One region of the Brucella tritici genome, then DNA from elsewhere that is predicted to be linked to it. Evidence: riboswitches for the same ligand, from Rfam matches in the RefSeq annotation. Region 1 holds a riboswitch; the other holds the start of a gene.

Region 1 (7,761 bases):
GGGCCAACGTTCAAGTTCAGCTTGATCGCCGCCGTTTCGGCGACGTTGTCAATTGCAGCGATGCATTTCACGGGTATGAGCGCAATCAAAGCGGCAGCCAATGTCCACTATGATCTCCCGCCAATCGTCGTGGGTAGCATCGTGTCAATTCTACTTCTGCTCGCGGCTTTCTGGCTGGTGACGAATGCTTCCGGCTGGATGCGTATTCTGCTTCCTACTGTCGGAGGCATACTGGCAGTCTGTACGCTCCATTTCACAGCAGTCGCGTCTACTGAACTGGTTCCAAACCCGAGCCTTCCCGCAGCCGATCCTCTTGGTATCGGACGTCTCTGGCTGATCGGCGCCATTGCCGCTGTGGTTTGTATCGTAGCCTTGACAACGATCATTGCCGTATTTGTAGACCGTTATATGACGGATCTAAAGGGATTTGCGAACGCCACATTGGACGGACTGGCTGTTATCCGTGACGGCGGAATCGTTGAAATGAATGCTCGGTTTTCCGAACTTATGCGGAGAAGCGAAAGGGCGCTTGTTGGTGTCGCGCCGGATACTCTGTTGTTGGCGGCTGACGGGCTCCCGGTCTGTGCGTCTCGTTTGGAAGCGGTTGAGGCGGCTCCCCGGTTTCCAAATGATGAGCGCATCTTTGAACTTGCAGTTCACACAATTGAGTATCAAGGGCGTCCTTGTGAGGTGTTGGCCGTCCGTGACCTTACCGAAAAACGCACAGCCCAGCGTCAAATCGAACACATGGCGCGGCATGATGCACTCACCGATTTGCCCAATCGCATGTTCTTCGAGGAGCGTCTTGCGAATGCGGTAGCGCGCCGCAATCGTGAACCGTTTGCTGTGCTGGCGCTTGATCTGGACCGCTTCAAAGCCGTGAACGATATTTTCGGCCATGCTGAAGGCGACCGCGTATTGAAAACGGTCTCCAACATTCTGAAACGTTCTATCAACGGTATAGATACGGCTGCGCGTATCGGCGGTGACGAGTTTATTATTCTGCAAGTGGGTGTGCCGCAGCCGAAGGGTGCGCGGAAATTATCCGAGAAGATTCTGGACACCTTCAGGTCGGAACTGAACACTGTGCTCGATCCGACCGCCGTTGGCGTCAGTATTGGTGTCGCCGTGTACCCGAATGACGGCAAGGACTCAGAATCGATCCGACACGCTGCTGATATTGCGCTTTATCGGGCAAAGACGGAAGGGCGGGGTACGGTTGCATTCTACTCACCTGAAATGGACCGTGAAATAAGCGAACGTCGCCAGATGGAAGCGGATTTACGCCATGCGATGGTGCGCGGTCAGATCAGTATTGCCTACCAACCCTTGTTTGCGACCGCCGATGGAAGTTGCACCGGTTATGAGGCGCTGGTTCGCTGGAACCATCCCGAACGTGGACAGATACCACCGGAAGTCTTCATTCCAATCGCCGAAGAGACAGGAGCAATTGTAGCTTTGGGCGAGTGGGTTCTGCGTGAAGCTTGCCGCACGGCTGCAGGGTGGGAGAAAAATCTGACTATTGCCGTAAACCTCTCACCCGTGCAGTTCCGCTTGGTTAATCTCCCGGATACGGTCAGTTTGGTTCTTGCAGAAACCGACCTTGACCCTACGAGATTGGAGCTGGAAGTAACAGAATCTGCCTTGATGAAGGATCGCCTCACCACACTTGAACTGTTGCGCCGTATGAAGAAACTGGGCGTTCGCATAGTGATGGATGATTTCGGTACCGGCTATTCATCGCTCAGCAATCTTCAAAGCTTTCCGTTCGACAAGATCAAGATCGACCGCAGCTTCATCACCAGTATGGAAACCGATGTCAGTGCGAGAGCCATTGTGCGAGCCATTGTTGGGCTAGGCCGAAGCCTCGATCTGCCTGTGGTGGCCGAAGGTATAGAAACCTTTGACCAGCATCGCATGGTGATCGAAGAGGGCTGCGAACAGGTGCAGGGTTTCCTTTTCGGACGACCGGCCAATGCGCCAGCGTCGGTAGACCCGTCGTCTCGGCTTCCCAGCAAAAAGGGTGGCGGGCAAGTAAAAGCCACCTAATCAACTGCAAGCTTGTGAATAACTGTAGGGTCTCGGTGTTTCCGGCCCCTCTTTGCTGTGCCGAATTGTTACAGAGCTGTTATCTGATGCGATTGTGAATGAAATATTGCAGCGATATTTCCTGAGGGTGGAACCGTAATTTTCTCAATCAGTGGAAGGGGTTGCGCCGCATCGGGTACGGCGGAACATCGCAAATAACCTAGCGTTTTCAACACGATATTTCGCGTGATCGCAATAATAAGTGAATTTATCTGATGGAGCTTTCCGTGCATGTAACACGTTGCGGCCACAAAGCGAAAGCTGAATAGGACGAACAGTAACAGTACTTGGGATCGTAAAGACAAATCCTCTAATGGATTCCCTCGATACGCATCTTGGTTAAGTGGATGATGGAAACGATGCTTACTTCGCAACAATGGCTTCCGGTCGAGTTGCTCAATATCGGTCTGGCCGCTGCCCTTTTCTTTGCTTGCCTTGTTCACTCGCTGTGGAAGGCCGTCTTTGATGAGCTCAACCCGGTATTCTGGCGCCGTACCGCGGCTCTGCTCTGGGCGGGTATCTTTATTGTCGCACTGAGTGGTGGGATCGAAAGCTTCAACTGGCCGCAGGCTATTGGCTGGCTTCTCGTCCTTGGCGGCGTGGTTGCGACTGTCACGCGTACCGGTATGAGCTATTATCGCCAATATTGCGCCCATACATCACGCGGTGTCCATTCGGGCCGCACCCGATTGTCGGGACGGTGATCGCCATGTTTGCAAAGACTGTAGAAATGCCTTTGCGACTTCACCGCCCTCATAGTTTGCGCTCGTTTTTTATCCGCGCCTTTGCTGCTGTACGATCCCGTAAATATTCGTAGAGCGTGCACCTGATCGGCAGTAGCCAAGAATGGGGCCTTCGGCTTCATCCAGCGCTGCTGCCATCGCATCCACATCTTCCTGCGTCAACTGCCCGCCAACGACGGGAATGTAATAGGTTGCAAGTCCGGCTTTCTCTGCCACACGTGCAATCTCGTTGAACTCGGGCTGCTCAGGGCCACCTTCGCCATCGGGCCGATTGCAGATGATCGTGCGAAATCCCTCCGAAGCAATATCGCGCACATCGTCGGGTTCGATCTGGCCCGAAACGGAATAATTGTCGTCTACTTGGCGAATATCCATCTTTTCCTCGCTTGCCGTCAAAATTGCGACGGCTTGTCCGGTGGCAACTTACATTAAAGTTGTTTTCATGCCACATGAAACTGTCGGGAGAACGGATGCGATGACAGGGAGCGATTAAGATGACGATTCACAAGGTGAGCCGGAGTGCTGCGCGTCTCGCCCATCGCGTGTCCAGCTTCGATGAGGGTACACGGATTGTACCGGAAGAAGTGCCGGTCGCAGTAAGCTATAACGGCTCAACGCAAGCCGTGATGATGGCTACTCCTGACAATCTTGAGGACTTCGCGATAGGTTTCACTCTCACAGAGAATATCGTCGATCACGTTTCGGAGATAGAAGCGGTTGAGGTGGTAGCCTTCGAGAAAGGTATTGACGTTCAAATCCGATTGTCCGCACGCCCCGAGCAGAGACTTGCTGCTCGACGCAGATTTATGGCCGGCCCAGTCGGATGCGGTCTCTGCGGCATCGATTCCATCGAACACGCTCTGCGGCCGCTTGGGGCGCTCAGTGGGAACGGTCAAAAATTCGCCTCTCACGATATTTCGATTGCCGTCTCGTCGCTTGCCGAAGGGCAACAGCTGAATGCCCAAACCCACGCTGTTCATGCTGCAGGTTTCTATGTTCCAGACGAGGGCCTCATAGCTGTGCGTGAGGACGTTGGGCGTCACAATGCGTTGGATAAACTCGTCGGTGCTGTCTCGCGTATCGGTTCCTCGCCGGAAAGCGGGATCGTTGCGATCACCAGCCGTGTATCGGTCGAAATGGTCCAGAAGGCAGTCATGTTTGGAGCGCCTGTTCTGGCGGCGATCTCTGCTCCGACGGCACTTGCTATTCGGACAGCTCTGGAATCGAATCTGACACTTGTTGCGTTGGTGCGAGGTGATGAATTCGACGTTTATGCTCACGGAGAACGCATCGTCGGAGAATGACCGGCCTCTATAGTAAGGCCGGTCTGAACATCCTTATGCGTGGGCCGCTATCCGGCTGCGTTCGCTAACGACTTGCAATGCCGCATTGGCTGCTTCCATGCCTTTCACCTTGAAGTGAGCATGGAAGAAGTCATGGTGCTCCTTGCTTTCATGGAAATGATGCGGCGTCAGGACGACGCTGAGCACCGGAACTTCTGTCTCAAGGCCGACCTGCATCATGCCGTTGATAACGGCAGTCGCCACGAAATCATGTCGATAAATACCGCCATCCACCACGAAAGCTGCGCCGACGATAGCCGCATACTGACCAGTCTTGGCGAGTGTTTTGGCATGAAGGGGGATTTCGTAGGCACCCGGGACGTCGAAGATTTCGACTTCTACGTTGGTGCCAGTCTTTGCGGATAGTTCCGCAACAAAGCTCTTGCGGGCTTCGTCGACAATATCGGCGTGCCAGCGGGCTTGTATGAATGCAATCTTGAAAGAAGTCTTGTTCGGATAGCTCTGGTTCATAGGTTCCTCACGAAACTAGAATCAGGGCGCACAAAAGAACGCATAGACGATGCCTAGGGCACAATCTTGACGCTCAATCGCTCTCTTCCATCCGGACTTTAACCGTCGGCTCCGGCATTTCACCGGATCTGCTGACCCTGAACCAAAACCGAATCGGCATCTGTTCAGGCGCTCGCGGGCTCGAAACTTTCGCTTCATACCGCCGGTGGGGAGTTTCACCCCGCCCCGAGAACAAGCCCGCACACCATTGTGCGAGCGGCGCGAAATTATGCCGTCGTCGCAAGCTTGTCCAGTGAAATAAGGGAAATTAACGGTTGCCGATTTTTCGGGTTGGGGAGGGATATTAAGAGTGCAGCTTGATAGGGATTAAGATGCAAGACACTGTCCTTGAGGCAGTAAGTCTTTAATTCGCAAGTTTTTTTCCTCGCGGAAATTCAATCGTTGGTTTCAATCGATTAAGGTTCTCTGATTTTATCTGTCGAGGGATATTGACACCCTGACGGGGTTTGGGCCTATCCTATGATAACATCGTGTCTTGCGGATATTTCGCATTCATAAAAGACAACGTTGTCAATTGTGTTGAAGCGGCGTAAGAGTGGGATGGAGGATTTCAGGAAAAACGTCGTGACGAATAGCCGGGCACAAGTGAAGGCGGAAGCTTTCGCATCGTATTGCGGCAGTGACTAGGAGGGGTCGGCTGTGTGGAGCAGCCGGTTCTGGGTCTGTGCCGAGAAGGTGCAGATGGGAATGACGAGACGGATTGCCGTACAGAAGCAATGGCTTGTCCGGGTATCCGATAGTTCTGGTTTCGTTTGTTTCTACGGGAGGTAGACATGCAAAAACTTTTAAAGCTCGCTGCGATGGGTACGGCTGCTTGTGCCTTGCTCGCCGGAATGGCCCCTGTTGCCAATGCGCAGGACAAGCAGAATGTTGAAGTTCTGCACTGGTGGACCGCTGGCGGTGAAGCTGCTGCGCTCGACGTTCTCAAGAAGGATCTTGAAAAGAAGGGCATTAGCTGGACCGACATGCCGGTTGCCGGTGGCGGCGGTACGGAAGCAATGACGGTGCTGCGCGCGCGCGTCACGGCTGGCAATGCGCCTACGGCGGTGCAGATGCTTGGCTTCGACATTCGCGACTGGGCGGAGCAGGGTGCACTTGGTAACCTTGATGAGGTAGCCACTAAGGAAGGTTGGGAAAAGGTTATTCCGGCTCCCTTGCAGGAGTTTGCCAAATATGACGGTCATTGGATCGCTGCTCCGGTCAACGTTCACTCCACCAACTGGATGTGGATCAATAAGGCAGCACTTGACAAGGCTGGCGGCAAGGAGCCTGCCAACTGGGACGAACTGATCGCGTTGCTCGATAAATTCAAGGAGCAGGGCATCACGCCGATCGCTCATGGTGGACAGCCGTGGCAGGATGCGACCATTTTTGATGCGGTCGTGCTGTCTTATGGCACCGACTTTTACAAGAAAGCTTTCATCGATCTCGACCCCGAAACTCTCGGCAGCGATACGATGAAGCAGGCTTTCGACCGTATGACGAAGTTGAGGTCCTATGTTGATGACAATTTCTCCGGTCGTGACTGGAATCTCGCTTCCGCTATGGTCATTGAAGGCAAGGCTGGTCTTCAGTTCATGGGCGATTGGGCAAAGGGCGAGTTCATCAAGGCCGGCAAGAAGCCGGGCGAAGATTTTGTCTGCATGCGCTATCCGGGTACGCAGGGCGCTATCACTTTCAATTCCGATATGTTCGCTATGTTCAAGGTCTCGGAAGATAAGGTTCCGGCGCAGCTTGAAATGGCATCGGCGATTGAAAGCCCGACATTCCAGTCGGCCTTCAATGTGGTGAAGGGGTCTGCTCCGGCTCGCACCGACGTACCGGACACTGACTTCGATGCTTGCGGCAAGAAGGCTATCGCCGACGAAAAGGAAGCGAGTGAAAAGGGCACAATGCTGGGCTCCATGGCTCATGGTTATGCCAATCCGGCTGCAGTCAAGAACGCGATCTACGACGTTGTAACACGCCAGTTTAACGGACAGCTTTCTTCGGAAGATGCTGTCAAGGAACTCGTGTCGGCTGTCGAAGCTGCCAAGTAACAGCATATGGGCGTCCGGGATATTCTTTCCGGACGCTTTTCATTCCAGGCGCTCTGAATATGGGCGCGCATTTGAAAGTGCTGGCAGCAACGGCCAGAAATCAAAACAACAATTGCATGATTTAGGTCTGCATGTTTCCATCGGAAATTGCAGCAGGCCGAACTTATTTAGTGCATTCGGTTGCGTGTAATAGAATAGCACCGGATTGCCGATCAAACCGATGTCCGGACCCTTGCCAGATAATTGGCGTGATTTCCGGCGGCGTGAACAGGGTGACGCAAATATGCAGCGTAACAGCCGATTACAGGAACTGGTGCCGAAGCTGGTTCTGGGACCGAGCTTTCTGATAGTGCTCGTGTTCGTCTATGGTTTCATCATCTATACAGGTGTTCTTTCGCTAACCAATAGTCGAATGTTACCATCCTATGGTTTCGTAGGTCTCACGAACTACACCAAACTTTGGGCTTTGCCACACTGGTGGCGTGCGATCACCAATTTGGCAATCTTTGCATCGCTCTACATCATTATCTGTTCGGTTATCGGGCTGTTTCTCGCGATCCTTCTTGACCAGAAGATTCGTGGTGAAGGCATTCTGCGCCCGATCTATCTCTATCCAATGGCGCTGTCTTTCATTGTTACCGGAACGGCGTGGAAGTGGTTTCTCGATCCAGGCATTGGTCTCGAAAACACAATGCATTTATGGGGTTGGGAGAGTTTCTCCTTCAACTGGATCAAGAGCAATACGATGGCAATTTACTGTCTGGTGATTGCAGCCGTTTGGCAATCTTCCGGATTTGTGATGGCCATGTTCCTTGCAGGATTGCGCGGCGTGGATAATGAAATCATCAAGGCTGCCCAGATTGATGGAGCATCCACGGGGACCATCTATCGCCGCATCATTATTCCGTTGATGCGTCCGGTGTTCCTGTCCGCTTTCGTGGTTCTCGCTCATCTGGCGATCAAGGCATATGATCTGGTTATTGCGCTGACCGGCGGTGGGCCGGGTCAGGCTACGGA
Region 2 (7,761 bases), on a different contig from region 1:
TGGTCCGTCGATGGCGACGATGAAGGGGGCGACGACAAACGGCGTCATCGCGCGTCGCTCAGCTCGATCTTTGCGCCCAGTCCCGGCATCATATCCATGAATTCGGGGAAGGACGTGGCGATCATGGTGCTGTCGTCAACCGTCACCGGCTTTTCCGATGCAAGGCCCATGACGAGGAAGCTCATCGCGATACGGTGATCGAGATGGGTTGCGACCGTACCGCCACCCAGTCCCTTGCCGTCGGGGCGACCGCGGACCGTCAGCGACATCTCGCCTTCGGTGCAATCGACGCCATTGGCTTCAAGGCCGCGCGCAACGGCTGCCAGACGGTCCGATTCCTTGACGCGCAGCTCGTCCAGACCGTCCATCACGGTTTCGCCTTCCGCGAAGGCGGCGGCAATCGCCAGAACCGGATATTCGTCGATCATCGACGGGGCGCGTTCCGGCGGAACGACGACGCCCTTGAGCTTCGATGCCTTCACGCGAAGATCGGCGACATCCTCGCCGCCAGCAAGACGGGCATTGAGCACTTCGATATCGGCGCCCATTTCCTGCAGCGTCAGGATCAGGCCGGTACGGGTCGGGTTCATCAGCACGTTGTGGATGGTAACATCCGAACCTTCGACCAGAAGGGCGGCAACAAGCGGGAAGGCCGTCGAGGACGGATCACCCGGCACGTCGATGGTCTGGCCGATAAGCTTGCCCTGGCCGGTGATGCGAATGTGGCGCACGCCATCCTTGTCGGTTTCAACCGAAAGATCGGCGCCAAAGCCCTGCAGCATCTTTTCCGTATGGTCGCGGGTCATGACCGGCTCGATGACGGTGGTGACGCCCGGCGTATTGAGACCGGCGAGCAGCACGGCGGACTTTACCTGCGCGGATGCCATCGGTACGCGGTAGGTGATCGGATTGGCTGTCCTGGGGCCGATCAGCGTCAGCGGCATGCGGTCGCCGTCGGCAGCTTCCACCTGAACGCCCATTTCGCGCAAAGGGTTTAGCACGCGGCCCATCGGGCGCTTGGAAAGCGAGGCGTCGCCGATAAAGGAGGTTTTCATGTCATAGGTGCCGACAAGGCCCATGGTGAGGCGCGCACCGGTTCCGGCATTGCCGAAATCAAGAGCTGCTTCGGGCTGCAACAGGCAACCGTTGCCGACGCCATTGATGATCCAGACATCGCCATCCTTGCGGATTTTCGCGCCCATGGCCTGCATGGCGCGACCGGTATTGATGACGTCTTCGCCTTCCAGAAGGCCGGTGATGCGGGTTTCACCCGATGCAAGACCGCCAAACATGAAGGAACGATGCGAGATGGATTTGTCACCCGGAATGCGGATTTCGCCCGTGAGTGCCTCCGAGCGGCGGGCGGTTGCTGGTTTCGGGGATGCAGAATGGGACATGGATTTTTCACAGTCACATTTTTGGCGCGGACACGCGCCGGGATTGAGAGATAAGCGGGGCTTCCCTAGCATAGTAATATTGTGCGGTCATCCGTGAATACGCGGCGCGGACGACACGGAGAGCCAAGAGTCTGCGCATCCCTTTGCGTTTGGCTTTGACAAACGCGCCAAATTGCGTTTATGCACCGGACAACAATATAAACGTGCTCAAGACTTGCCCCTTGCTATATGGCCCCATGAACAGCATGGTGAAGGGCTATATGCTTCAAGGCAGGCATTCCGGCGCGATTTTATGAATTTGTGTCCCCGTGTGAATTAACGAGGCTAGACGTGGCAAAAGCTGAACTTGGTACCAAGCGTATCGACCCGGAAACGGGCAAGAAATTTTACGATCTCAATCGCGATCCGATCGTTTCGCCTTACACTGGCATTTCCTATCCGCGCTCCTATTTCGACTCCACGCTTGAAAGCCGTGTTGTCGAAGAGGAAACCGAAGAGGAAGAACTGGATACCGCGCTCGAAAAGCCGGAATTCGTCTCGCTCGAGGATGCCGACGACGAAACCAAGGGCAGCGGCGACGATCTGCCGGATATGGACGACGACGATGTCGACCTCGGCGACGACGATGACGACACCTTCCTCGAAGAAGAGGAAGACGAGGACGACGACATGTCGGGCATTCTCGGCGGTGGCGTCGGCGGCGAAGACGAAGAAGGCTGATCTGTTACACAGATCAAGACCTGATGCTTTTGCGAGGCGACCTTCGGGTCGCCTCGTTGCGTTTTAAGCGCCTCCCGGATGGGGGCTTCGGCGTGATCTGTGAATTATTTTTGGCAGATGTGAAAAGAGTTGCGATTTAGCTCTTGATCTTCTGGCGAACGCCATTTAATAAGCCGCCACACCGGGCAGCAAGTCCTGCCTGATGTGCCTCGAAAGAGGTCTGATGGGGCCATAGCTCAGCTGGGAGAGCGCCTGCATGGCATGCAGGAGGTCAGCGGTTCGATCCCGCTTGGCTCCACCAAATTCCCTTCCCATAAAGCCTGAACATACAGCATATCGGTCGGCGCAATAGCTGTCGTTGGACAATGACTGTTCGTGCGCTATGTCGTTTCCCATGACAGAAATGATCTTGGCGACATTCGACTGGGTTCCCAAAATGCCACGCGGCTTCGTCCGCGATCTTCGCGTGCGCTGGGCGCTGGAAGAAGCCGGGCTGCCCTATCGTGTCGAAGGCGTTCCGTTCAAGAATCGCGGGCCAGAACATTTCACCCATCAGCCTTTCGGGCAGGTGCCATGGCTGATCGATGGCGATATGTCGGTCTTTGAAAGCGGCGCCATCCTGCTTCATATTGCGGAGAAGAGCGACACGCTGTTGCCGCCTGATCCGAGGGCGCGAAACGAAGTCATACAATGGCTCTTTGCAGCACTGAATTCGGTAGAAATGGCTGCCTTGCCGCTCGCCCTTTATAAATTCACCGGTGATGAAGAGCCGACACCGGGGCGTCAGCTCATGGACAGTTTTCTGGCCGGTCGGCTTGGCCATATGGAACAGGCGCTATCAGGCCGCGAATGGCTGACGGAGCAATTTTCGGTTGCCGATATTCTGATGGCCGACGTGTTGCGTCTGGTCGATCATTTTGACGGTCTGGCGCAGCATCCGACCTGCCGGGCCTATGTCGAACGTGCCATGGCGCGGCCTGCATTCCAGAAAGCCTATGCCGACCAGATGGAACATTTCGCTGCGGCGGACTGATATCCCGGCGAAATTCTCACGTCATGGTGAATTTCACGCCCAAGTTGCGCTCGACAACTCCCCAGAAATTGGTAAACAGGATCTCGGCGAAGTAATTTATCAGTGCTATTTTGAATGAACAGGCTGCCAGATTTCGATGGATTACGATTTTTATTATGTATGGGAATCACCGTTTTCCATTTTTCTTTCCGCATTTCGGTGCAGAATGAGACATTGAATGATTTTATATTAACTTTTGCTTATTTTACTGATGTCTTCTTTATTGTCTCTGGGCTGTTTCTGGCAAGACGACGAAATTATCTCTGGAGCGGGCCCCGTTACGTGGCTTTTGTCGGAAGGCGGCTGGCGCGGATTTATCCGCTGCACGTGGTGGCTTTCTCGTGCTTTGTGCTTCTCTCCGTCCTGACGACAGCGGGAATCCTGCATCCTTCGGGTAACCCCAGCACAAGCTGGCGCGATGGGCTCACTCAGTTGCTGCTGATCCACAATTGGGGTCTGGGACACACGTCGTCCTACAATTATGTCAGTTGGTCGCTGAGTGCCCTTTTCGCGATGTATCTGGCTTTTCCGCTGTTCGATATGTTGTGCCGTCGTTTCGGGAGCTGGGTTCTTGTCGGCGTAATCGTGGCCATTATCGGCGGTGAATATCTGGCGCAAAAGCTCGGCGTGTTGTCACTGACCCGCATTCAATTGTCTGCTGTGGGTGTGTTCCGGACCTTGCCGTCCTTTCTCTTCGGCATGTGGCTTGCAAGGCGAACGCATCCTGCAATGCCAGCAGCGGCAATCAAGATATTGCTGGCCGTTTGCCTGATCGTCTTTGTGTCCTATCATCCGGGAAACGGGCCGGGTGAACCCAATACGCTCGAAGGTCCCTGGCGGCTGGGATTTCTCTATGCGGGTATCTATGTGCTCTATCTTGCGTCCAGTCAGGGCATTTATACGCCGCTACAGTGGCATGGACTGACAAAACTCTCCCGTTACAGTTTCGGTATTTTCATTCTTCATCCGCTGGTGGGAATGATGTTTTTCAGAATGACCCCGGAGCGATGGGAGGAGACGACAGCAGGCGCAGTCATGCTGCTTACCGGAGCTGTTCTTGCAAGCCTGATGACCGCTATCGCCGCATATCACCTGTTCGAAAATCCCGTTCAACGCTGGCTGGTGCAGAGAATCGACGCCTGGGCCGGCAGGTTCGAAGGCCCAGGTGAATTTTCTGAGGCTGCGAGAGACAGACTGCCCGTCTCCCGATAGGCAGGTATCCTCACCGGCTCGATCAGGCGGTGCGCGTCGTGCCGCTATCCTGACGCATCAGATAGAGCGATGCACCCACGATCAGGACAGCTCCCGGCCAGAAATTGATGCTTGGCGTGGCAGCAAACACGATCCAGCCGAAAATCACGTTGATCGGCAGCCTCAGATCGTCGAACGGCTGCAGGTAGACAGCGTCCGCCACCGCATAGGCTGCCGTCTGGAAATATTGTGCCAGAGCCGTGAAAGCGCCGATGATGACCAATATGGACCAGATTTCGATGGTCGGTGCGGTGATTGCGGACATGCCCAAGCCGGATGCCAGCCAAAGGGCGGCGTTGATGGGCGTGAGAAGCACCAGCATATAGGCCGAAATGCTGGCAGGCTTTTCGAAACGGGTCAGATATTTGGTCATCACCGAATATCCCGCCCAAAGTGCCGCGGCGAGGACGGGCAGCAGTGAATAGACCGTATAGGAATCCGACCAGGGTGCGATGATGATCAAGGCTCCGACAAATCCGGTGAATGTGGTCATCAGGCGTGTTGGCGTGACCTTTTCCCGCAGAAACAGCCGTGCGCACAGGATGACGAAGAAGGGTGAGGTAATGGACAGGGCGACCACCTGCCAGATTGGCACATGGGTCAGAGCGTAAATCCAGACCTGTACGCCAGCGGCAGCCAGCGCGACGCGAATGACGTGAAGACCGAAATGGCTGGTGCGCAAGGCTCTCGCGCCATCGCGAACGAGCAGGGGCAAGGTCAGCACCAGCGCGATCACATATTGCCAGAAGGCGATGATGACGGATGGAATGCCGGTGCGTGTTCCGGCCCATTGGGTGGCGACATTGACGGCGGCATAGGCCGAACAGGCCGCAACCATCAGTGCTGCTCCGCGCACGGTGGGTTTCAAAGTTGGGGTAGAGGCAAGTTGGCTCAACGGTTTCGTCCCTTTTTTAAGCCTGTTACCTCAGGGTACGGGAAGAAAAACTGCAGGACGAAGACGGCAAGCCGTCCAGCCGAGCATGATTCCAACCTCGTTCTCTCTCATCCGGACTATGACCGTCGGCTTCGGATTTGCACCGAATCTGCTGACCCTGTCACGTTTGCCGTGTCAGGCGCTCGCGGGCTTCGGGTGTTTCACCCGTTACCGCCGGTGGGGAGTTTCGCCCCGCCCTGAGAACTGGATATTTCTTTTGCGTCGAAAGGCATCAGGATGCTTCCGGCGCGGGCTGTAGTTAGGTTACGCTTTCCCATAAAGCAAGATGCACAGTAGGTTCGGCCTGTTTGTCCGGCAATCACAATTGGAGCATTTCCAGCAAAAGTGCGAAGCGGTTTTGCGTGGGATAATGCGACGAAGCAAATATTCGAGCGGTTCCAGTGTCTCCGTTTGGGCCGAACCGCTCGAGGTGCGGGCAATACGGTTCCTTTGATGGGCCATCCATGGGAAAAGCATGGACGTATCGGAAACTCTCTTTTAGAAACTCGTGACGGAGTTGATCGGGAGAGGGTCTGGCTCCGCATGGTTCTGGGAGGAATGATGAGCACCAACGCAGTCCCCACGCAGTTTTCGCATGACCATCCGCTGTGGCAACCGGACGCTGGGCGCATTGCCGCCAGCAATCTGGAACAATTCCGCATTCGCGCAGAACAGCGCACGGATCTGAGCCTGCCGGACTACACTGCGCTGCATCGCTGGTCTGTCGAGGATCGCGGCGGGTTCTGGCAGCTTGTGTGGGATTTCTGCGAGGTTATCGGCGAGCGTGGCAGCACGGCCCTTGTCGATAAAGGCCATATGCGTGACGCAAAATTCTTCCCCGAGGCACGGCTCAATTTCGCCGAGAACCTGCTGCGCCATGAGGGGGACGAGGAAGCCATCGTCTTTCGCGGTGAGGACAAGGTCGAGCGCCGCCTGACATGGGACGATCTTCACGCGCTGGTCTCGAAACTGCAGCAGTTCATGCTGGCGGAGGGAGTTCAGCCGGGCGACCGCGTGGCGGGGATGATGCCCAATATGCCGGAGGCTGTGGCCCTGATGCTGGCTGCTTCGTCCATCGGCGCGGTCTGGTCTTCCTGCTCGCCGGATTTCGGCGTGCAGGGCGTGCTGGATCGTTTCGGCCAGATCGAACCGAAGCTTTTCTTCGCCTGCGATGGCTATTGGTATAATGGCAAGCGCATCGACGTTGCCGACAAGGTTGCTGAAGTGACGGCAAAACTGCCGGGGCTGAAGCGCTCCGTCATCGTGACTTATCTCGGCGAAGCGGAAACCGTCGCCGCGAAGGCGGAAAAGGGCATGTCGCTCGACGCGGCTCTGGAGCCATTCAAGGCCAGGGACGTGGAATTCACGCGGCTCCCCTTCGATCATCCGCTTTATATCCTGTTTTCCTCCGGCACGACGGGCATACCGAAATGTATCGTGCACCGGGCTGGCGGCGTGCTGCTGCAGCACCTGAAGGAACACCGCCTTCATGCGGATATTCGCGACGGCGACCGTTTCTTCTATTTCACCACCTGCGGCTGGATGATGTGGAACTGGCTGGCTTCGGGCATCGCCTCCGGCGCCACGCTTCTGCTCTATGACGGTTCGCCTTTCTATCCCGATGGCAATGTATTGTTCGATTATGCCGCCGCCGAGGGCATGACCTATTTCGGTACTTCGGCGAAATTCATCGACGCCGTTTTGAAAGCCGGCCTGAAGCCCGGCGAAACGCATGATCTGTCGGCGCTGCGCACCGTCTCCTCGACCGGCTCGCCGCTATCGCCGGAAGGCTTTGCCTTCGTCTATGAAGCGATCAAGCCGGACGTGCATCTCGCGTCCATTTCCGGCGGTACGGATATCGTGTCCTGCTTTGTGCTGGGCGTTCCGACCGAACCGGTCTGGCTGGGCGAAATTCAGGGGGCTGGCCTTGGCATGGCCGTCGATGTCTGGAACGACGATGGCAAGCCGGTGCGCCGCGAAAAAGGCGAACTGGTCTGCACCAGGGCATTCCCCTGCATGCCGCTGCAATTCTGGAACGATCCGGATGGGGTGAAATATCAGGCTGCCTATTTCGAGCGTTTCGACAATATCTGGTGCCATGGCGATTTTGCCGAATGGACCGAGCATGACGGCATCGTCATCCATGGTCGTTCGGATGCGACGCTCAATCCCGGCGGCGTGCGTATCGGTACGGCGGAGATTTACAATCAGGTCGAGCAGATGCCGGAGATCGCCGAGGCGCTCTGCATCGGGCAGGACTGGGACAAGGATGTGCGGGTGGTGCTGTTCGTGCGGCTCGCCGAAGGTGTGACGCTGGACGACGACCTCAAGGCGCGCATCAAGACCAAGATTCGGACTGGTGCCACGCCACGTCACGTTCCGGCAAA

The links. A riboswitch is a leader RNA that binds a small molecule or an ion and turns the genes downstream of it on or off. The one in region 1 is predicted to bind FMN.
Region 2: it holds a riboswitch for FMN, as region 1 does, so the genes downstream of both, F9K94_RS11600 (DMT family transporter) here and F9K94_RS16380 (6,7-dimethyl-8-ribityllumazine synthase) in region 1, are expected to answer to the same signal.

What each region holds. Positions count from the first base shown of each region.
Region 1 is NZ_WBVY01000004.1:390,832-398,592, reverse strand. It holds gene F9K94_RS16400 (bifunctional diguanylate cyclase/phosphodiesterase) at 1-2,049, shown strand, start outside; gene F9K94_RS16395 (hypothetical protein) at 2,448-2,792, shown strand; gene F9K94_RS16390 (TIGR01244 family sulfur transferase) at 2,862-3,206, opposite strand; gene fdhD (formate dehydrogenase accessory sulfurtransferase FdhD) at 3,326-4,135, shown strand; gene F9K94_RS16380 (6,7-dimethyl-8-ribityllumazine synthase) at 4,169-4,645, opposite strand; FMN riboswitch at 4,721-4,882, opposite strand; gene F9K94_RS16375 (ABC transporter substrate-binding protein) at 5,479-6,744, shown strand; gene F9K94_RS16370 (carbohydrate ABC transporter permease) at 7,028-7,761, shown strand, end outside.
Region 2 is NZ_WBVY01000003.1:354,549-362,309, forward strand. It holds gene cmk ((d)CMP kinase) at 1-48, opposite strand, end outside; gene aroA (3-phosphoshikimate 1-carboxyvinyltransferase) at 45-1,397, opposite strand; gene F9K94_RS11580 (TIGR02300 family protein) at 1,728-2,117, shown strand; tRNA gene F9K94_RS11585 (tRNA-Ala) at 2,343-2,418, shown strand; gene F9K94_RS11590 (glutathione S-transferase family protein) at 2,512-3,150, shown strand; gene F9K94_RS11595 (acyltransferase family protein) at 3,265-4,401, shown strand; gene F9K94_RS11600 (DMT family transporter) at 4,424-5,335, opposite strand; FMN riboswitch at 5,431-5,583, opposite strand; gene F9K94_RS11605 (acetoacetate--CoA ligase) at 5,936-7,761, shown strand, end outside.